2 regions of the Rhizobium sp. TRM96647 genome follow, and region 1 is predicted to be linked to the other one. Evidence: predicted binding sites of a transcription regulator. Region 1 holds the regulator's gene; the other holds the start of a gene.
What was found. The regulator LexA, encoded in region 1, represses DNA repair genes until DNA is damaged. The targets are predictions, from matches to a motif close to TGTTCNNNNTGTGTTCNG.

Region 1 (11,325 bases):
GCCGATCGCGGTCGGAGGCGGGATTTCGGGCCGCGCCCGCCTCAGCCCGCCCTCGGGCGCAGCCCTGCCGGGATTGAACGACTTCGCCTTTGACGCCTACTTCGCCGGCACCGGCGCGATCGGCTACTTCTATGGCAAACCTGCCGCGGTCGTGCTGAGTGAGGCGGCCAGTGACGTCTCCTGGCTTGCGCATGCGCGCGAGACCGTCGCGGCGTGGCGCGGCGCGCTGACGGCACGGATCCGCGACCAGATCGGCGGCGACGCGGGTGCCATCGCGGCCGCCCTCGTCACGGCCGAGCAGCGGGGGATCAGCCCGGATACGGTCGAGGCGCTGCGCCGGGCAGGGCTCGCGCATGTGCTGGCGATCTCCGGCCTGAACATGGTGCTGGCCGCCGGCACGTTTCTCGTCGGTGCGCGGCTGGCCCTGTCGCTGCTGCCGGGGGCGGCGGAACGATACCCGATCAAGAAATTCGCAGCCGCCGGCGGGCTGGTGACCGTGACCCTCTACATCCTGATTTCCGGCGGCGCCGTGTCGGCGGTCCGCTCCTGGCTGATGATCGTCGTCATGCTTGTGGCCGTACTGGTCGACCGCACCGCCATCAGCCTGCGCAACATCGCCCTGTCGGCGATCGTCCTGCTGGCTGTCACGCCCTCTGCCGTTACCGGACCGGGCTTCCAGATGTCCTATGCGGCGACGCTCGGGCTGGTGGCCGGCTATGCGGCATGGCGGGACCGCGGTGTCTCCCGCACGGGGCCGTCCGCCGGCGGACTGCGGCTGATGCAGCACGCGTCCGGCTTTACGGCCGGGCTCCTCCTGTCGTCGGTCATCGGCGGGCTGGCAACGCTGGTCTATTCCCTCGGCCATTTCCACCGGATCCCGGCCTACGGCCTTGCCGGCAATCTCCTGGCCATGCCGGTCATCTCCTTTGTCGTCATGCCGATGGGGGTGATCGCCATGCTGCTGATGCCGCTGGGGCTCGAAGGGCTTGCGCTGACGATCATGTGCAAAGGCATCGAAGCCATGATCGTCATGGCGAACTGGGTCTCGGGATGGGGCGGCGAGATCGTCACCGGCCGCCTTTCGCCGCTTGCCTTCGCGCTTCTGGCTGCGGGCGGAGGGCTCGCCTGCCTGTTCAGGACGCGGCTCGCCGCGCTCGCCGTCCTGCCCCTTGCCGCCGGCGTCGCCGTGGCGGCCCTTGCGCCGGCACGGCCCGCACCGCAGTTGCTGGTCTCCGAAGACGGCGCGCTGGTGGCGCTCGTCGACGGTCGCACGGCCGCCACCAATCGCAGGCGGCCGCCCGGTTTTATCTACGACCAGTGGCGCTATGCCCTGCGCTTCGAGGACCATATGGCGCCGTTGATGCTGGGCGGCGGGGAGAGCGATCGGGGAAGCCCGGCGCGGTCAACGACCGAACGGCGAAGGGGCACGGCCGGGCGTGCGGGTGACGGACAAGCGGCCCCGTCGCATGCAGCGCTGCCCCGTCCGGTCTTATCTTCCGTCTCGCAGGGAACCGGGACGTATCATGTCAACACCGGCGCCGCGAAGGAAGCACTCGCCGCGGACTTCACCCTGGCCGCCCGGCAGAAGCGATTCGCCTGCCGCCGGCAGGCGTGGTGCGTCGGCGTCACCGCTGCGGACTGGCGGGTGGTCTGGCTGGAGGATCCGGCCCATCTGGGAGCCGCGTGCGACAGTGCCGATATCGTCGTCGCCCCCCGCCATCGCCGCGAGGGCGGCTGCGCCAGCGGAGCCCGGTTGATCAGTGCACACAGCCTTCGCCTCACCGGCGCCCTGGAGATGGCACCGGCAAACGATACCGTCGCGACAGGGCACGGCATCATCACAACGCAGGCGGTCGTCCAGCTTCATCGCCCCTGGAACCGGCATCGCCTCTACGACTGGCGCACAGACAGTTTCCGGGATGACCGCTTCCAGGATCCGGAAGACGATGCCGAAGCTCAATGATAGCGACGAATGAGCCCGACCAGCTTGCCCTGGATCTTGACGCGGTCGGGGCCGAAAATCCGGGTCTCGTAGGCCGGGTTGGCAGCCTCCAGCGCGATCGAGGCGCCCTTGCGGCGGAAGCGCTTCAGCGTTGCCTCCTCGTCGTCGACGAGGGCCACGACAATGTCGCCGGGGTTGGCCGTCCCGGCATTGCGGATGATCACCGTGTCGCCGTCGAGAATGCCCGCCTCGATCATCGAATCACCCCTGACCTCCAGCGCATAGTGCTCGCCGCCGCCCAGCATTTCCGCCGGCACGGAGATATCGTGGGTGTTGTTCTGGATGGCGGAAATCGGCACGCCGGCAGCGATCCGGCCCATCACCGGCACGGCGACCGAGCTCTCGGACGCCGGAGCCTGCGGCCGTTCCGGCGCAGGCTTTTCCTTGCCGAGGCTGCCCTCGATCACCGATGGCGAGAAGCCGCGCCGCGCCTTGAGGCTCGGCGAATAGGCCTCCGGCAGCTTGATGACCTCGAGCGCGCGGGCGCGATTGGGCAGCCTGCGGATGAAGCCGCGCTCCTCGAGCGCGGTGATGAGCCGATGGATGCCGGATTTCGACGCCAGGTCGAGCGCATCCTTCATCTCGTCGAATGACGGCGGTATCCCCGTTTCCTTCATCCGCTCGTGGATGAACAGAAGCAGTTCCTGTTGCTTGCGGGTCAGCATGGCTCGTCACCCAGAATCGTGAAACAAATACGGAACAAACACTATCTGTTCCATTTGTGTTCCGCAAGTGGCTAAAATTCCGTGAAGGTCGGCAATGAATGTGGGCTGCCAAGGGCACGGGTTGACCTGTGCCGGATGCGACTGAACACGTTGACGGCCTGCCATGAACGGCTATAAAGCGCCGTGCCCCGGCGCGGGTGCACAAGACGGCTGATGCAGCAGGATATGGTTGCGCAGCTTGTTGGAAGAGTGTCCGAGTGGTTTAAGGAACCGGTCTTGAAAACCGGCGTGCGGGAAACCGTACCGTGGGTTCGAATCCCACCTCTTCCGCCATCTGCCGCAAAATTCATTCCTTGTCTCCCGCTTGCTCTTCAGTCTTCATCTCGGAACGTCTGTGGCGCAAACGTCCGGGCTTCCCTGATGGCTGAATAGCGAGGCGCGAGGCGGAGGTAGACGCCCCGCCGGGATGGCAGGGCGCCCGGGAACATGGGTGTCAGTTGACCGAGTTCAGCGTCATCGACGTGCCGGTCGCTGCGATGTTGAGGCCGATCTGGCCGGTCAGGCTGACGGTCTGCAGGTGGATGGAGCCGGAGGTGCCGCCGACGAGGATGTTGGCGCCGACGCCGGCGCCGACGGTCGCTTCCGCCGTGGCGCCCTGGTAGACGCCGCCGAGCGAGCCCTGGTGGTAGCCGGCGGTCGGCGCGAGCACCGCCCAGACGAGGCGGCCCTGCGTGGTGAAGCCGAGGTCGACGCCGAGCTTGCGGATCTGGCCCTGGTAGTGATCGACCGGTTCGCTGCCCATCGTGGTGACGAAGGCGCAATCGACTTCCTTGGCGGAGCCGAGCACATAGCCGGCGCCGCCGCCGATCCGGCAGTCGAGATAGCCGATGCGGACGCCGTCGCGCGCCTCCGAGCGGGCGACCACAGGCGCTTCCGGTGCGGGCACCATGTCGGCGGCACGGGCGGCCGTCAGGCCGGACGCCGCGACTGCCGTGGTCATCACTGCAATGGCAAAGGTCTTTTTCATATGCTTTCTCCTGTTTCGGGCGCGCTCATCGACGCGCCCTCCTTCTCGTGGTCGCTCGGTTGGCCTTCAGGAACACCTGTCCGTTGCCGAGGTTCCACAATGACGAATCCGTCGGCCCATGGGTTCGGCCTTCAATGAGGCGATTCAACGGCATAGGCAGCTTGCCCTTCCGCCATCAACAATCCTCGGATCGTTGCCGGAAAACCAGATATCGGGTGGCAGCGGTGCGTCTATCCGCGGGACTTCGAAGTGGATCGTAAAGACCTTGCCGGCATGGTTCGGCCGGCCATGAAGTAGAAGGAAGGAGAGGTGGCAGGGCGCCCCTGAATTATCCCTTCATTAACCATGCGGAAGTTTAGTTCTTCTGTTGCGCCGTTTCCGCGCGGGGAGAACCGCATTTTCGCCATTTTGAGGTCATGATTAATATTATGTTTTGAACGGAGCGCTATCGAGGGGGCGATCGCAGGACAGACGATCGCGAACGGTGGCGTCAGGGACACGAGCGGCGTGGGACATATGAATTTCGGTTTCTTCTCGGCGGGCGCGCGCACTGCTTTCCGGCTCGTCGCCATTCCGGTCGTCTGCGCCGGCCTGGCGAGCTGCAACACAACGAGCGAGACGGCGAAGAAGGCGGGTCGGAGCAAGGAATATTTCGCCGAGTCCGAATACGGCGTGAAGGCCAGCCCGCGCGTCGTCCAGGAAGGGCAGGCGGTCCCCAAGGGGGGCGGACGCTATCAGGTCGGCAAGCCCTACAAGGTGCGCGGCAAGTGGTACAAGCCGCAGGAGGATCCTGACTACGACAAGGTCGGGCTCGCCTCCTGGTATGGCTCTGCCTTCCACGGCCGCAAGACGGCCAATGGCGAAATCTACGACAAGTACCATCTCTCCGCCGCCCATCCGACCTTCCCGCTGCCGAGCTATGCCCGCGTCACCAATCTCGAGAACGGCACCTCCGTCATCGTGCGGGTAAACGACCGCGGGCCCTATTCGCATGGCCGGATCATCGACGTGTCCTCCAAGACGGCGGAGATGCTGGACGTCAAGGGCAAGGGAACCGCCAAGGTTCGTGTCCAGTATGTCGGCAAGGCCCGGCTCGACGGCCACGACATGCCCTATCTGATGGCTTCCTACGTGCCGAAGGGATCGCGCGTTCCCGCGGTCGATCCGGGCGGCCAGATTGCGACCGGCGTGATGGTCGCCTCGGCGGCACCGATGGCGGACAGCCTGCCGGCGATCCCGACCTTTGCCGAGCGGGCAAGCGCGGGCGAGGCGGGTTCGGCCATGACGGCGCTGGCGGAGCAGGCGCCGGCCAGTGCGGCGTTTTCCGCGATGGACGGGTTCGCCATGTTGCCGGAGATCGGCCCGATCCCCGGCGAACGTCCGGATTTCGTGCCGCGCCATGGAGACGGGGCGAGCTTTGCGGCCGCCTATGCCGAAACCCCGGCCGCCGGCGGATCGGTCGAGGCCTTCGATGCCGTCCTGCGTCAGGACGGCTCGCTCGTGCTGCTCTCCGGCAGCGACTAATACCAACCTGCACTGATATTGACCGATTGCGCCGGAGCGATTTTGGCCTGCGGCCAGGAGGAAACCGCAGTCGGACCTCTCGGTCCGGCGAGGATTTTCGACGCCGTCCGCAGTCCAAAAGCGCCCGGCCCTCCGGGTGGGCCGTCTGTCGGCCACCGGCAGCGTCGCAATCCTCGACCGATGCTGAGGCATCGCTCTGCGGTATGCTCCTCGCCGGATGACCGCAGGCGGTCCCACGCAATCGGTCAATATCACTGCAGGTTGGTATAAATCCCGTGAGACAAACGCCCGGACGGTTGCTTGCCGAACGGATGGATGTGTAGGACTTTAGGACAAATGCCGGAGTCTCCATGTCCTTCCGATCGATCGCCGTCCTCGTCCTCTCGCTGATCCTGACATCGACCGCCTGGTCACAGTCACAGCTCTCCGGTGCCTTCGATACCAAGGCCAGGCAGGCCTACCTGATCGATTCCGGGACGGGGACGATCCTCTTTTCGCGCAAGGAAGGCGAGCCGGTCACGTCAGCTTCGCTGGCCAAGGCGATGACGCTGGCCGTCGTCTTCAAGGCGTTGCGGGCGGGCGAGATCGCGCTCGAGACGACCTATTCGGTGTCCGAACACGCCTGGCGGACCGGCGGGGCGCCGTCGCGCACGGCGACGATGTTCGCAGCGTTGAAGTCGCAGGTTTCGGTGCAGGACCTGATCCGCGGCGTCGCCGTGCAGGCCGCCAATGATGCCTGCATCATCCTGGCCGAAGGCATGGCCGGCTCGGAGGCAGCCTTTGCCGCACGGATGAACGAGGAGGCGAGGGCGCTGGGGCTTTCGCAATCGCACTTTGCCAACGCCACCGGCCTGCCGGACCCGGGCAACAAGGTCAGCATGCAGGATCTCGTGACACTCGGGCGCCATCTGAGGGACACCTATCCGGAATACTACCGCTACTATTCCGAGCCGGAATTCGAGTGGAACAAGATCCGGCAGCGCAACCGGAACCCGCTGGTCGGCATGAACATCGGCGTCGACGGGCTGGTGCTCGGCTTTGCCGAGGACAGCGGCTACGGCCTTCTGGCGTCGGTGCAGCGCGACGGCCGCCGGTTGTATCTGGCGCTGGCCGGGATTGCCAGCGAGAAGGAGCGGATCGACGAGGCCCGGCGGATGATCGACTGGGGCATGACGGCGTTCGGGTCGAAGACGCTCTTCAAGGCCGGCGACACCATTGCGGAGGCCAGCGTCTATGGCGGCAGCGTCCACACCGTCCCGCTGGTAACGCCCGGCGATGTCGAGGTCCTGCTGCCGGTCGACAACAAGGAGCGGCTGTCGGCGCGCGTGGTCTATGCCTGGCCGCTGCAGGCGCCGGTCGCGCCGGGCCAACAGGTCGGCGTATTGCGGATCTGGAACGGCGACCGCTTCCTGCGAGAGGTGCCGCTGCAGACGGCGGCAAGCGTCGAGGTCGGAACACTCTCCAGCCGTGCGCTCGATGCGCTCCAGGAACTGCTGTTCTTCTGGCTTTGAGGCCGGTTGCGCGGGCGGCGGTGCCGTGCCGGCATCCCCGCGAATGCGTTTTCGGTTTTGAAGGATATGCGCTAGTAGTGGGCGGAATCGGTCCCGAAGGGCCGGACGATGCCGGTGCGCCGGAGTGGGAAGAGGTCGGTTTGGCCGGTTTGTTCATAACGTTCGAGGGCGGTGAGGGGGCGGGGAAGTCGACCCAGATCCGCTTGCTGGCGCAGGCGCTGCAGGAGCGCGGGCAGGAGGTGCTCGTGACCCGGGAGCCGGGTGGCTCGGCAGGCGCCGAGGCGGTCCGCCATGTCATCCTGTCGGGAGCCGCGGAGCATTTCGGCACCCGCATGGAGGCGTTGCTGTTTGCCGCTGCCCGCAGCGACCATGTCGAGGAACTGATCCGGCCGGCGCTGCGCCGGGGCGGGGTCGTGCTTTGCGATCGCTTCGTCGATTCGTCGCGGGTCTACCAGGGCATCACCGGCAACCTCGAGGCGGAGTTCATCGAACGGCTGCAGCAGGTCGCCGTCAACGGCGTCATGCCGGATTGCACGCTGATCCTCGACCTGCCGGCCGCAATCGGCCTGGAGCGGGCCCGCCAGCGTTCGGCCGGGCCGGTGGACAATGCCCCGGACCGGTTCGAGAAGGAGGAACTGGAGACGCACGAGAAGCGTCGCGAGGCCTTTCTCGATCTTGCCGAGCGCGAGCCGCTGCGGTGCCGCGTCATCGACGCTTCGCAACCGCGCGAGGATATCGCCCGCCAGATCCTTTCGATCGTCGAGCCGCTGCTGCCGTTCGGCCGGCGCAGCCGCCTTGCCCATCCGGAGGATGCGACGTGAGCACCGAGCATCCGGGCCTGCTGGACGGCGCGACGGCACCGGCGGAGCAGGCGCATCTTTTCGGCCATGCGGCGGCGGAAGCCTTCCTCGCGCAGTCCTATCGCTCCGGCAAGGGGCACCATGCGATCCTGATCGAGGGGCCGGAGGGCATCGGCAAGGCGACGCTGGCCTTCCGCTTCGCCCACCATGTCCTCACCCATCCCGACCCGCTTTCGGCCCCGGAAACGATCGCCGATCCCGATCCGCTTTCGGCGCTCGGACGGCAGATCGCCTCGGGCGCCTCGCACAATCTCCTGCATCTCTCCCGGCCGGTGGATGAGAAGACGGGGCGGATGCGCGCTGCGATCACTGTGGACGAGGTCCGCCGCGCCGGAAAATTCTTCGCCCAGACCTCGGGAAGCGGCAACTGGCGGATCGTCATCGTCGATCCCGCCGACGACCTGAACCGGAATGCCGCCAACGCCATCCTCAAGATCCTGGAGGAACCGCCGCGCAACGCAATGTTCCTCGTGCTCACCCATGCTCCGGGCAAGCTCCTGCCGACCATCCGTTCGCGCTGCCTGCCGCTGACCCTTGCGCCGCTTTCGGATCCGGACCTGGAGCAGGCGCTGGGCAGCCTCGGCGTCGCCTTGCCGCCGTCCCGATCGGATCGGCTTCTTCAGGCTGCCGGCGGCAGCGTGTCGACGGCGCTGAAGCTCATCAACTACGGTGGCTTCGACATCCTGGAGGCATTCCAGGCGATCGTCGCCCAGGGTGGCGGTGCGCCGCGCAAGGACGTGCACAAACTCGCCGACGTGCTGGCGGCCAAGGACGGCGACACGCTCTACGACTTCTTCTGTGGGCAGGCGAACGACCATGTGGTGACACGCGCCCGGGCTGCGGCCGTCGGCGGCGACATCGCGGCGGCCGATCGGCTGGCGCGGCTGTCCTCGGCGCTCACTGAAAAGATCGCGATTGCCGCAGGCTACAATCTCGACCGCAAGCAGACGGTCATCGAGATCCTCGACGAGATCGCAGGTCAGATGGGCGGCTGAGGCCGACCGATCGTCCCTCAGGAAAAGACGAGCTTGGTGCCGACCAGGGCAAGGGTGACGGCCAGCATCGCGCTGACGATGCGGTCGGGCAGGCGAGGGGAGAGGTGGCTGCCGATCATGATGCCCGGGATGGAGCCGACCAGCAGCGTCGCCAGCATGGCCCAGTCGACCTCGCCGATGCTCCAGTAGCCGAGGCCGGCGACGAGCGTCAGGGGAACGGCATGGACGATGTCGGAGCCGACGATGTTGCGCACGTTCAGACCCGGATAGAGCGCCAAAAGGACGGTCACGCCCAGCGCCCCCGCACCGACCGAGGTCAGCGTCACCAGCACGCCGAGCGTCAGCCCGAGACAGACGGTGAGGATCGCGACGGTAGAAGGCTGCACCGGCCGCCGGTCGCGCATCAGGTGACGGATCTTCTCGATGATGCGGCGGCGGAAGATCAGGAGCACGGCCGTCAGGATCAGCATGTAGCCGAGCGCAATCGTGATGGTCGCGACAGCGGCGATGTCGTGGCGGTCGATGCCGGACACGAACCAGAGCGTCACCGCTGCCGCCGGGAGGCTGCCGGCCGCAAGCCTGGCCACGACTTTCCAGTCGATCGTCCTGTTGCGACCATGGACGAAGGTGCCTGCGCCCTTGGTGACCGCCGCATAGAGGAGGTCCGTGCCGACGGCGGTGACGGGGTGGACGCCGAAAAGAAGGACCAGAAGCGGCGTCATCAGCGATCCGCCGCCAACCCCGGTAACGCCGACAAGCAGGCCCACGAAGAAGCCTGAAACGGAGAACAGGGGATTGAACGTGCTGAAGAAGTCCAAACAGCGTTTCCTTGGGTTTTCGAGCCGAACACCTTGATCGTCGGTATCGAAACCTCACGAAACGGGTCAGTAGCGCGGCATGGTTAGAGATGGGCCGATAGGCTGTCAAGCAAGCACCATCGTCGGCCGGCACGGCTGATGGCAGGGCAGAGGTGCAAACTTGCTGTTTCCCTTCAAGGACGCATGCGCTAATAGCTGCGACAATCACAGGAATAGACAGGCCAGGCCTCGCCCATGACAGATACGTCGCCCTTCTACATCACCACGGCAATCTCCTATCCGAACGGCAAGCCGCATATCGGCCATGCCTATGAGCTGATCGCGACCGACGCCGTGGCCCGCTACCAGCGGCTGGACGGACGCGACGTGTTCTTCCTGACGGGCACCGACGAGCACGGCCAGAAGATGCAGCAGACGGCGCGCAAGGAAGGCATCTCCGCCCAGGAGCTCGCCGACCGCAATACCGCCGAGTTCCAGAAGATGGCGGTGCTGCTGAATGCGTCCAACGACGACTTCATCCGCACCACCGAGAAGCGCCACCATGAGGCCTGCCAGGTGATCTGGAACCGCATGGCCGAGGCCGGCGACATCTACAAGGACAGCTATTCCGGCTGGTACTCGGTCCGCGACGAGGCCTACTACCAGGAAGGCGAGACGGAACTGCGCGACGACGGCGTTCGCTACGGGCCGCAGGGCACCCCGGTCGAGTGGGTGGAGGAGGAGAGCTATTTCTTCCGGCTGTCCAATTACCAGGACAGACTGCTGGCACTCTACGAGGCGCAGCCGGACTTTGTCGGGCCCACCGAGCGCCGCAACGAGGTCGCCTCCTTCGTCAGGTCCGGCCTGAAGGACCTGTCGGTTTCGCGCACCACCTTCGACTGGGGCATCAAGGTGCCGAACGATCCGGCCCATATCATGTATGTCTGGGTCGACGCGCTGACCAACTACATCACCGCCACCGGCTACCTGACCGATCCGCAAGGGCCGCGCGCGAAATACTGGCCGGCCGATATCCACATGATCGGCAAGGACATCATCCGCTTCCACGCCGTCTACTGGCCGGCCTTCCTGATGTCGGCCGGACTGCCGCTGCCCAAGCGGGTCTTCGCCCACGGCTTCCTGCTCAACAAGGGCGAGAAGATGTCGAAGTCGCTCGGCAACGTCGTCGATCCGGCCAATCTCGTCGAGCATTTCGGCCTCGACCAGATCCGCTTCGTGCTGTTGCGCGAGGTGTCCTTCGGCCAGGACGGCAGCTACAGCGAGGAGGGGATCGCCACGCGCATCAATTCCGACCTCGCCAACGGCATCGGCAACCTGGCGAGCCGCTCGCTGTCGATGATCGTCAAGAACTGCGACGGCCGGATCCCGGTCTGCGGCCCACTGACGGAGGCGGATCGGACGATGCTCGCCTCGGCCGACGCGCTGCATGCCGTCACCCGCGACGAGATGGGCAAGCTGATGATCCATCGGGCGCTGGCGGCGATCATCGCCGTCGTCTCCGAGGCCGACCGCTATTTCGCCGGCGAGGCGCCCTGGGCGCTGAAGAAGACCGATCCGGAGCGGATGGGCACGGTGCTCTACGTCACCGCCGAGGTCGTCCGCCAGATCGCGATCCTGCTGCAGCCCTTCATGCCGGCGTCTTCGGCGAAGCTGCTCGACCTCGTCGCGGCCCCGGCCGACAAGCGCGATTTCGCAGCGCTCGGCGAGGCCGGTCGTCTCGAAAGCGGCACGCCGCTGGAAGCGCCGACGCCGGTCTTCCCGCGCTACGTCGCGCCGGAGGCCTGAGGGCAAGCCTGGACCTGAAAGATGCTGATCGACACCCATTGCCACCTGGACTTTCCTGACTTCGAGGCGGAGCGAGACGCGATCGTCGCCCGCGCCCATGCCGCCGGCGTCGCGCAGATGGTGACGATCTCGACAAGG
Region 2 (11,325 bases), on a different contig from region 1:
CTTCGAATAACCGGAAATTTTCAGAATATGGCAAACCAAGAAGACCTGGTGTTCCTGCCGCTTGGCGGGGTTGGCGAGATCGGCATGAATCTTGCGCTCTACGGCTACGGCACACCCGGTAACCGCAAATGGATCATGGTCGATTGCGGCGTGACCTTTCCCGGCCCCGAACTGCCGGGCGTGGACCTCGTGCTGCCCGATATCCGCTTCCTCGCCGAGGAACGCAGGAACCTGAAGGGCATCGTCATCACCCATGCCCACGAGGACCACTACGGCGCCCTGAACGACCTGTGGCCCGGCCTCAACGTGCCTGTCTATGCATCGCCCTTCACCGCCGGCATGCTCGAGGCCAAGCGTGATTACGAGCGCAGCCGCACCGAGATTCCGGTGACGATCTTCAAGCAGGGCGACCGGATCAATCTCGGTCCGTTCGAGATCGAGGGTATCGGCGTCAACCACTCTATCCCCGAGCCGATGTCGCTGGCGATCAAGACGCCGCTCGGCACGGTGATCCACACCGGCGACTGGAAGATCGACCTCAAGCCCTCGCTCGGGCCGCTCACCGACGAGGCGCGCTTCCGCAAGCTCGGCGACGAGGGCGTGCTGGCGCTGGTCTGCGACAGCACCAATGCGCTGCGCGACGGTGTCTCGCCGTCGGAGGAAGAGGTGTCGCAGAGCCTGGCGAAGATCATCGAGAGTGCCGAGGGCCGCGTCGGCATCACCACCTTCTCGTCGAATGTCGGCCGCATCCGCTCGGTCGCCAAGGCCGCCGAGATGGCCGGCCGTGAGGTGCTGCTGCTCGGAAGCTCGATGAAGCGGGTGACGGCGGTGGCGCGCGACATCGGCCTGATGGAGGGCATCAAGCCCTTCATCGACGAGGACGAGTTCGGCTACATCCCGCGCGACAAGGTCGTTGTCATCCTGACCGGCAGCCAGGGCGAGCCGCGGGCCGCACTCGCCAAGATCGCCCGCGACGAGATGCGCAACGTCGCCTTCACCGCCGGCGACACGATCATCTTCTCCTCGCGCGCCATTCCCGGCAACGAGAAGGCGATCAACGACATCAAGAACGGCCTGGTCGACCAGGGCATCCACGTCATCACCGACAGCGAGGCGCTGGTACACGTCTCCGGCCATCCCCGCCGCAGCGAGTTGCAGCAGATGTATGCCTGGACCCGGCCGCAGATGGTCGTGCCGGTGCATGGCGAGGCCGCGCATCTGGTCGCCCATGCCGAACTCGCTGAGCAGTCGGGCATCCCGGTCGTGCCGCGCGTGCGCGACGGCAAGATGCTGCGGCTCGCTCCGGGCGCCCCCGAGATCATCGACGAGGTCCATTTCGGCCGCATCTTCAAGGACGGCAACCTGATCGGCGACTTCGACGAGATGGGCATCGGCGACCGTCGCAAGCTTTCGTTCGTCGGCCACGTGGCGGTCAACATCGTGCTCGACGCGCGCTACGACTTCCGCGGCGATCCCGACGTCGTTCCCTACGGGCTGCCGCAGTTCGACGACGAGGGCGAGGACATGGGTGACACGCTCTATGACGCCGTTCTCGGCGCGGTCGAGAGCATTCCGCGCGCGCGGCGCAAGGACCTCGGCACCGTCCGCGAGGCGGTGCGCCGGGCCGTGCGCGCCATGGCGAACGAGGTCTGGGGCAAGAAGCCCGTCGTCACCGTCTTCGTCACCAGGGTATGACGACGGCGGGCGGCTGAAGCGCGTCGCGCGCGCAGCGCATTGGCGGCGGCGACAGGCGGACCATCTTTCGGAAACAGGCTGGCACGCGCAGGAGGAGGCGGGAATGCTGGGACGGGTCAATCACATCGCCATCGCCGTGCCGGACCTGACCGCGGCGACGGCATCCTATCGCGACGTGCTCGGCGCCCGTGTCAGTGCTCGGCAGGCACTGCCGGAACACGGCGTCACCGTCGTCTTCGTCGAATTGCCGAACACCAAGGTCGAACTGCTCGAACCGCTGGGCGAGGGCTCGCCGATCGCAGCCTTTCTGGAGAAGTCGCCCGCCGGCGGCATGCACCATATCTGCTACGAGGTGGACGATATCCTTGCCGCCCGCGACAGGCTCGTTGCCGGCGGCGCTCGGGTGCTCGGCGACGGGACGCCGAAGACCGGCGCGCATGGCAAGCCGGTCCTGTTTCTGCACCCGAAGGATTTCTTCGGCACGCTGATCGAACTGGAACAGGTGTGACCGCAGGCCACAGCCGGCGGATTTGAATTGCCGCGGCCATGGGGGTAAGAAGCCATGGCGGCAGTCGCGCGGCAAGGGCCGCCGCCCTCGCATCGGCCGTGACCGGTGCTATGCCATCAAAGTCTTGCGCAGTGGCTCGCGGGCCCGCGCCATCGGGTATCGGACATGACGCTGTTTTCGCTCTTCGCCGTCTATTTCATCATCTGGTGGGTGACGCTCTTTGCCGTGCTGCCGTTCGGCCTGCGCACCCAGGCCGAGGAGAACGAGGTCGTCCCGGGTAGCGTCGAGAGCGCGCCGGCGCGCTTCAGGATCTGGCGCGTCCTTCTCGTCACCACGCTCGCCGCCGCCGCCGTCCATGCCGCCTGGTATGTGCTGTCGGTGAAACTCGGCTACGGCTTCGACGCCATCCCGCAGTTCTTCCCGAACTTCGACTGATACATTCGTTTTTCTGAAGAGCTTGTGCACGCTGGCGTTCACTTCGGCGCCGGGCGAGCGGATGATTGGTCAAGCGGCGGGACGGCGCCGCCATGCGTAGGTTTGTCGCATCGCCGCTGTCGTGTATTTGTCATACAAAATCTGTAAGGGAAGGCTGGCAATTGCCAAAGGCAAAAAAAAACAAGGCTGAAAGCCTTGTTTTTAAAGTATCGCGTGATCTTTGCCCGTTTCCGGTGGCAGCGGCTAGGCGCGCCAAGATCTGATCCTCCCAAGACTTGACCGCGAAATTGGCAAGAATTTGTACTTCCTGCCTGTTTTGTGGCCTGAAACTAGCTCAAAGGTTGGGCGTTGTCATCTGATTTTTTGCATATTTGTTACACTTGGAGAAATTTTTTCCGTTGACTTTATAATCGCCATTCACGTTATTGTCATCCCCCGCTTTCCGGGCCCCGTTCCCGATCTCCCGCGCGATCCGGCATTCGGACGATTTCGTCGAAGCACGGTGCGTCCGGGTTCACTTCCGCCGGTGAAGCGTCTATGAACGCTCCGAATTCAACGTCATTTCGCCCGAATCCACGGCTAGGCGAAACCTGTCTCTTTGGAACCCCGCCATGCGTCTTTCCCGCTTCTTCATGCCCATCCTCAAGGAAAATCCCAAGGAGGCGGAAATCGTCTCGCATCGGCTGATGCTTCGCGCCGGGATGATCAAGCAGCAGTCGGCCGGCATCTATACCTGGCTGCCGCTCGGCAAGCGCGTGCTGGACAAGGTCAACGCCGTTATCCGCGAAGAACAGAACCGCTCGGGCGCGGTCGAACTCATCATGCCGACCCTGCAGTCGGCCGAGCTCTGGCAGGAGAGCGGGCGCTACGACGCCTATGGCAAGGAGATGCTGCGCATCAAGGACCGCCAGGACCGCGCCATGCTCTACGGCCCGACCAACGAGGAGATGATCACCGACGTCTTCCGCTCCTACGTCAAGTCCTACAAGGACCTGCCGCTGAACCTCTACCATATCCAGCTGAAGTTCCGCGACGAGATCCGTCCGCGCTTCGGCACCATGCGCTCGCGCGAGTTCCTGATGAAGGACGCCTATTCCTTCGACCTCAACCGCGAGGGGGCGGAGCACGCCTATAACCGCATGTTCGCCGCCTACCTGCGCACGTTCACGCGCCTCGGCCTGCGCGCGATTCCCATGCGCGCCGATACCGGCCCGATCGGCGGCAACCTCAGCCACGAGTTCATCATCCTGGCCGATACCGGCGAATCCGAAGTGTACTGCCACAAGGATTTCCTCGGCTTCGATATTCCCGGCGAGGACACGAATTTCGACGACGTCGCCGGCCTGAAGGCGATCTTCGACAAGTGGACGTCGCGTTACGCGGCCACCTCCGAAATGCACGACGAGGCCGCTTTCGCAGCGATCCCCGAGGGCGAGCGCCTGTCCGCCCGCGGCATCGAGGTCGGCCACATCTTCTATTTCGGCACGAAGTATTCCGAGGCGATGGGCGCCAAGGTCCAGGGACCGGACGGCAAGGAGCACGCGGTCCATATGGGGTCCTACGGCATCGGCCCGACCCGGCTCGTGCCGGCGATCATCGAGGCCTCGCACGACGAGAACGGCATCATCTGGCCGAAGGCGGTCGCTCCCTTCGAGGTGGTGGTGATCAACATGAAGGCGGGCGACGCGGCCTGCGACGCGGCGAGCGAGACGATCTACGGCGCGCTTCTGAAGGCGGGCGTCGACGTGCTCCTCGACGACAAGGACGAGCGCGCGGGCACGAAGTTCGCCACCGCAGACCTGATCGGCGCGCCGTTCCAGGTCGTCGTTGGGCCGCGCTCGGTCGCAGCCGGCGAGGTCGAGGTCAAGGACCGCAAGACCGGCGAGCGCGAGACGCTGACGATCGACGCCGCGATCGCGCGCCTGACGTCGGCCGGCTGAGGTCAGGCGGGCCGGGGCCGGGCAAGTGCGCGACGGGGGCGGAATCAACATTCCGCCATCACCGTAACGCCCTAATTCCACTGCATAATTTTACCCGCAAATCGATTCCGGTTTCGGCGATTATGCAGTAGCATCAGGCGCAGATTCGAGATGCTGCCGAATCGCGTCCGCCGGGCGCGGGCTTCGGTGGCGACAGGACCGGAGGTATCATGGCGGAAGCGACGGGCGAGGGCACCGTGGTCGAGGCGAAAGCGGCGCCCGCAAGCCGCCCGTTTTCCGGCTTCGAACGCATGGTTGCATGGCGCTACCTCCGCTCGCGGCGCAAGGAAGCGTTCATCTCCGTCATCGCCGGCTTCTCCTTCATCGGCATCATGCTCGGCGTCGCCACGCTGATCATCGTCATGGCAGTGATGAACGGGTTTCGCACCGAACTGATCTCGCGCATTCTCGGCATCAACGGTCACATGATCGTCCAGCCGATCGACGGGCCCTTCGACAACTACGCGGACCTGGCCGAGCGCTTCTCGAAGGTGCCGGGCGTCAAGCTGGCGATCCCGCTGGTGGAGGGCCAGACGCTCGCCTCCGGCGCCGGCGGTGCTGGAACCGGAGCGCTCGTCCGCGGCATCCGCGCCGATGACTTCACCAGGCTCAAGACCGTCTCCGACCACATCAAGGCCGGCGACATGGTCGGTTTTGCCGCCGGCGACGGCCTTGCGATCGGCGCGCGCATGGCCGAGCAGCTCGGCATTTCCGCCGGCGACCAGATCACGCTGGTGGCGCCCGAGGGCGACGTGACCCCGCTCGGCGTCAATCCGCGCGTCAAGAGCTACACCGTGTCCGCGGTCTTCGAGATCGGCATGTCGGAATACGACGCCACGATCATCTACATGCCGCTGGAGGAGGCCCAGCTCTATTTCAACGCCGAAGGCCTGGTGCAGTCGATCGAGCTGTTCGTCGACAATCCCGATGCGGTCGACGCGCTCCGCCAGCCGCTGGAGGCCGCCGCCGAGCGACAGATCTACATCACCGACTGGCGCCAGCGGAACCGCACCTTCTTCTCCGCGCTCGAGGTCGAGCGGAACGTGATGTTCATGATCCTGACGCTGATCGTGCTCGTCGCCGCGCTGAACATCATCTCCGGGCTGATCATGCTGGTGAAGGACAAGGGCAGCGACATCGCCATCCTGCGCACCATGGGCGCCAGCTCCGGCTCGATCATGCGCATCTTCTTCATGACCGGGGCCGCGATCGGCACGGTCGGGACGATCGCCGGCGTGCTGCTCGGCGTCGTCGTCTGCCTCAACGTCGAATCGATCCGCCAGTTCTTTTCCTGGCTTTCCGGCCAGACCCTGTTCGATCCGGAACTCTATTTCCTCAGCCAGCTTCCTGCGGACATGAATTTCGGCGAGACGGTCTCGATCGTCGTCATGGCGCTGGCGCTGTCCTTCCTGGCCACGATCTTCCCCGCATGGCGCGCCTCCAAGCTCGATCCCGTGCAGGCCCTGCGGTATGAATAGGACCGACCGATGAACGCGCGCGTGGCACTCAAGTTGACCGGCGTCGATCGCCACTATGGCCAGGGCGAGACGGTGCTGTCGATCCTCAAGGGCGCGGACTTCACCCTGCGCAGCGGCGAGATCGTCGCGCTCGTGGCGCCTTCGGGCACCGGCAAGTCGACGCTCTTGCACGTCGCCGGCCTGCTGGAGCGGCCCGATGCCGGCGACGTCGTCGTCAACGGCCATGCCTGCGCCGGGCTGGGCGACGAGGAGCGCACGGCGATCCGCCGCAACGAGATCGGCTTCGTCTACCAGTTCCATCATCTCCTGCCGGAGTTCTCGGCGCTGGAGAACATCATGATGCCGCAACTGATCGCCGGCCTTTCCAAGCCGGAGGCCCGCGAACGGGCGAGGCAACTGCTCGACTACATGCGCATCGGCCATCGCGGCGACCACCGCCCCTCGGAGCTCTCCGGCGGCGAGCAGCAGCGCGTGGCGATCGCCCGAGCCGTTGCCAATGCGCCGATGCTGCTTCTGGCCGACGAGCCGACCGGCAATCTCGACCCCGAGACGGCCGGCTACGTGTTCGAGGCGTTGCAGGCGCTGGTGCGCCAGTCGGGGCTGGCCGCGCTGATCGCTACCCACAACCACGAGATCGCCTCGCTGATGGACCGCCGCGTGACCATCGAGGACGGCAAGGTGCGCGATATGCAGTGAGCCGCGGTCGCGGCTCTTCGCGGTCCGGTCCGGCCGGTTCGGTCCGCCGCGCCCGAATTCGGCTATTCTTGCGCCAGCCCGCAGGCCTTCCGCCCGATCTCGTCGCGCCAGTCCTCGAATGCGACCTGCGCGCCCTCGGTCGCGACCGGCTTGCCGTTCGCGATTCCCTTGCCGGTCAGCACGTTCAGGTCGCAGCTTTCGGTGTGGTTCGGATCGAGCGTGTCGTAGGCGGAATAGGTGTAGCCGGCGACGACGAACCGGGAATCGCGATAGGCAATGGTAACGCGCTGCTCCCAGCGGTCGCGCCCGATCGCGCTGTTCTGCGAGGTGAGCTCGATCGAGCCGTTCGCAAGAGCGGCCACGCCCGCCTCCTGTCCGTAGACGGTGCTGCTGCCCCAGATCCAGTTCGGCGCCGAGGCCTTCAGCGACAACCGCGACGCACCGTCGTCGGCGAGATAGATGTAGACGCCGCTGTCGTCGTCGCTGCCATCCGGCGGCCTTGCGATCACGGCGAGGTCCTGCACCCCATCCCGGTTCCAGTCTCCGACCGCCGCCGCCGTGATCCGGTCGGCGGGGAAGTCGCCTGCCGTTGCCGCTGCCGGCAGCAGGACGGCGAGGGCGAGCGGCAGTGCGGTCCTCGTCATGCGCGTTTCCCTGTTCGGTGCGCCCGGAGAATAGGAAATGCCTCGAGGACAGTCCAGCGTTCGCGCCCGCCGTGCCGGAACGGCTATTGCAAAATCCGGGGTTGACGCAAGAACAAAAATAGAACAAAATAAAAACATAAACAGATTGGAGACGTCAAATGACCGATTTCATGCGTGAACTCGCCGCCTTTACCTCCATTGCCATGTTCGTTGCGAGCCTGTCCGTCCTCGCTCTCGGCCTGTAACCTCCGCGACCGCCGACCGTATCGCTCCGCATCCGCAATGATCTCGCGTCAATGATCTCGCATCAGTGTGCGGGAACCCATTGCGGGGATAAGGGGAGTGGCGGAAATGTTTGACTGGACTTCCGCGACCCGAATCCGCTTATCCTTGCGCCTCTGAAATGGAGTGGCAAAGATGGCGCAGGCGGTTGCGGGAGACACGGGCGGACATTCGGCGGGGGGCGGCGTCCAGTTCGTCCATCTGCGTGTCCATTCGGCCTATTCGCTGCTGGAAGGCGCGCTGCCGATCAAGAAGATCCTCGGCAAGGCCGTCTCCGACAGCCAGCCGGCGATTGCGATCACCGACACCAACAACCTGTTTGCCGCGCTCGAATTCTCCCAGAAGGCCGTGGGCGACGGCATCCAGCCGCTGATCGGCTGCCAACTGTCGATCGACATGGAAGACGAGGGCGAGGGCGAGCGTCGCGGTCCGTCGCAGGCGCTGGCCAAACTGCCGTCGATCGTCATCCTGGTCGCGACCGACGCCGGCTATGCCCGCCTGATGGATCTCGTCAGCCGCGCCTATCTCGGCGGCGAGGGCAGCGGCCATTCGGTGCACCTCATGCGCTCGTGGCTGGAGGAGGGGACGGACGGCCTGATAGCGCTGACCGGCGCCTCGTCCGGCCCGGTCGACATGGCGCTTTCCGCGGGCCAGCCGGCGGCCGCCGAGGCGCGGCTTCTGGAACTGAAGCGCCTGTTCGGCGACCGGCTCTATGTCGAACTGCAGCGGCACGCGGACTATGACCGCAAGCACGAGCGACGGATGATCGATCTGGCCTATCGGCACGATCTGCCGCTGGTGGCGACGAACGAGCCGTTCTTTCCGACGCCGGAGGAATATGAGGCGCATGACGCCCTGATGGCGGTCGCCCACAATGCGATGGTGTCGGACGACAACCGTTTCCGGCTTTCGCCCGACCACTACCTGAAGAGCCGTTCGGCCATGGCGGCGCTGTTCGCCGATCTGCCGGAAGCGCTGGAGAACACCGTCGAGATCGCGAAGCGCTGCTCCTTCGTCCTGAAGACGCGCGCGCCTATCCTGCCGCGCTTCACCGGCGCCACCGACGACGCGGAGGAGGCCGAGCGCGCCGAGGCGGCGGAATTGCGCCGCCAGGCCGTCGAAGGGCTCGAAGGGCGCATGGCCGCACTCGGCCTGTCGCCGGGCTACAGCGAACAGGACTACCGCGAACGGCTGGATTTCGAGCTGGGCGTAATCGAGCGGATGAAGTTTCCGGGCTACTTCCTGATCGTCGCCGACTTCATCAAGTGGGCCAAGCAGCAGAACATCCCGGTCGGGCCGGGGCGTGGTTCGGGGGCGGGTTCGCTCGTCGCCTATGCGCTGACGATCACCGACGTCGATCCGCTCCGCTTCTCGCTGCTGTTCGAGCGCTTCCTCAATCCCGAGCGCGTCTCGATGCCGGACTTCGACATCGATTTCTGCCAGGACCGCCGCGAGGAAGTGATCCGCTACGTCCAGCGCAAGTACGGCCGCGAGCAGGTGGCGCAGATCATCACCTTCGGTTCGCTGCAGGCGCGCGCGGCCTTGCGCGACGTCGGCCGCGTGCTCGAGATGCCCTACGGCCAGGTCGACAAGATCTGCAAGCTGGTGCCGAACAACCCGGCCAATCCGACGCCGCTCTCCAAGGCGATCGAGGAGGAGCCGAAGCTTCTGGAGGAGGCGGAAAAGGAGCCGGTCGTCGGCCGCCTGCTCGATATCGCCCAGAAGATCGAGGGCCTCTACCGCCACGCTTCGACCCATGCCGCCGGCATCGTCATCGGCGACAGGCCGCTGTCGCAACTGGTGCCGATGTACCGCGATCCGCGCTCCGACATGCCGGTGACCCAGTTCAACATGAAATGGGTCGAGCAGGCGGGGCTGGTGAAGTTCGACTTCCTCGGCCTGAAGACGCTGACGGTGCTGAAGACCGCAGTCGACTTCATCCGCAAGCGCGACATCGAGGTCGCGCTGGAGAGCCTGCCGCTCGACGACCGGCTCACCTACGAGATGCTCTCGCGCGGCGAGACGGTGGGCGTGTTCCAGGTGGAAAGTGCCGGCATGCGCAAGGCGCTGATCGGCATGCGGCCCGACTGCATCGAGGACATCATCGCGCTCGTCGCGCTCTACCGTCCGGGCCCGATGGAGAACATCCCGACCTACAACGCCCGCAAGCACGGGGAGGAGGAGATCGAATCGGTCCATCCCTCCATCGACTACCTGCTGAAGGAAACGCAGGGTGTCATCGTCTACCAGGAACAGGTGATGCAGATCGCCCAGGTACTGTCCGGATATTCGCTCGGGGAAGCCGACCTTCTGCGCCGCGCCATGGGCAAGAAGATCAAGGCCGAGATGGACCAGCAGAGCGAGCGCTTTGTCGATGGCGCCGTCAAGAACGGGGTCTCCAAGCCGCAGGCGAAGAACATCTTCGAACTGCTCGCCAAGTTCGCCAACTACGGCTTCAACAAGAGCCACGCGGCCGCCTACGCCATCGTCTCCTACCAGACGGCCTATCTGAAGGCGCATTATCCGGTCGAGTTCCTCGCCGCGTCGATGACCTACGACATGGCCAACTCCGACAAGCTGAACGATTTCCGCCAGGACGCCGGTCGGCTCGGCATCACCGTCGTTCCGCCGTCGATTCAGACCTCCTATGCCCATTTCGAGACCGGCGAGAAGAAGATCTATTACGCGCTCGCCGCCATCAAGGGCGTCGGCGAGGCCGCGGTCCACCATATCGTCGAGGTGCGCGGCGACCGGCCGTTTGAGAGCCTGGAGGATTTCTGCCTCAGGATCGACCCGAAGCTCGTCAACCGCCGCACCTTCGAAAGCCTGATCTGCGCCGGCGCCTTCGATGGCTTCGGCCACGACCGCGCAGCCCTGATCGCCGGCCTCGACCGGCTCATCGGCTATGCCCAGCGGGCGCAGGAGAACAAGACCAGTGGCCAGAGCGACATGTTTGGGGCAGGGGCTGCGACCGGGCCGGAGGTGATCTCGTTCCCCTCCTACGCGCCCTGGCTGGCGTCCGAGAAGCTGCACCGCGAGTTCCAGGTGCTCGGCTTCTATCTCTCCGCCCACCCGCTCGACACCTACAACGCCATGCTCGCCAAGATGCGCGTCCAGAATTTCGCCGATTTCGCCGTCGCCGTGAAGCAGGGGGCGACCGCCGGCCGCCTGGCCGGCACGGTCACCTCCAAGCAGGAGCGCAAGACCCGCACCGGCAACAAGATGGGCATCGTCGCCTTCTCCGATGCCTCCGGCCAGTTCGAGGCGGTGCTGTTTTCCGAGATGCTGCACCAGTACCGCGACCTGCTGGAGCCGGGAAAGTCGCTGGTGATGACGGTGCAGGCGGAAGAGCGCCCGGAAGGCATCGGGCTGAGGATCCAGACGCTGCGGTCCCTGGAAGAGGAAGCGCTGCAGCAGCAGAAGGCGCTGCGCGTCTTCGTCCGCGATTCGGGTCCCTTGCGCTCCATCGCCGCCCACCTGAACGCCAGGGGCGACGGCCTCGTCTCCTTCATCGTCATCAAGGACAATGGCGAGCGCGAGATCGAGGTGGAACTCGGCGAGCGCTACCGCATCTCGCCCGAGATCGCCGCCGCCCTGCGCTCCGCCCC

Region 2: the regulator LexA is predicted to act here: its motif matches at 7,555-7,572, upstream of dnaE (DNA polymerase III subunit alpha).

The regions. Positions count from the first base shown of each region.
Region 1 is NZ_JAOXHF010000007.1:299,614-310,938, forward strand. Features, by position in the region: gene OCK02_RS15590 (ComEC/Rec2 family competence protein) at 1-1,963, shown strand, start outside; gene lexA (transcriptional repressor LexA) at 1,957-2,667, opposite strand; tRNA gene OCK02_RS15600 (tRNA-Ser) at 2,911-3,000, shown strand; gene OCK02_RS15605 (DUF992 domain-containing protein) at 3,161-3,694, opposite strand; gene OCK02_RS15610 (septal ring lytic transglycosylase RlpA family protein) at 4,211-5,218, shown strand; gene OCK02_RS15615 (D-alanyl-D-alanine carboxypeptidase family protein) at 5,569-6,729, shown strand; gene tmk (dTMP kinase) at 6,870-7,550, shown strand; gene OCK02_RS15625 (DNA polymerase III subunit delta') at 7,547-8,584, shown strand; gene OCK02_RS15630 (sulfite exporter TauE/SafE family protein) at 8,602-9,402, opposite strand; gene metG (methionine--tRNA ligase) at 9,637-11,187, shown strand; gene OCK02_RS15640 (TatD family hydrolase) at 11,209-11,325, shown strand, end outside.
Region 2 is NZ_JAOXHF010000008.1:185,665-196,989, reverse strand. Features, by position in the region: gene OCK02_RS16625 (biotin--[acetyl-CoA-carboxylase] ligase) at 1-10, shown strand, start outside; gene OCK02_RS16620 (ribonuclease J) at 28-1,695, shown strand; gene mce (methylmalonyl-CoA epimerase) at 1,799-2,203, shown strand; gene OCK02_RS16610 (DUF1467 family protein) at 2,369-2,638, shown strand; gene proS (proline--tRNA ligase) at 3,250-4,578, shown strand; gene OCK02_RS16600 (lipoprotein-releasing ABC transporter permease subunit) at 4,788-6,095, shown strand; gene OCK02_RS16595 (ABC transporter ATP-binding protein) at 6,105-6,791, shown strand; gene OCK02_RS16590 (FG-GAP repeat protein) at 6,854-7,435, opposite strand; gene dnaE (DNA polymerase III subunit alpha) at 7,853-11,325, shown strand, end outside.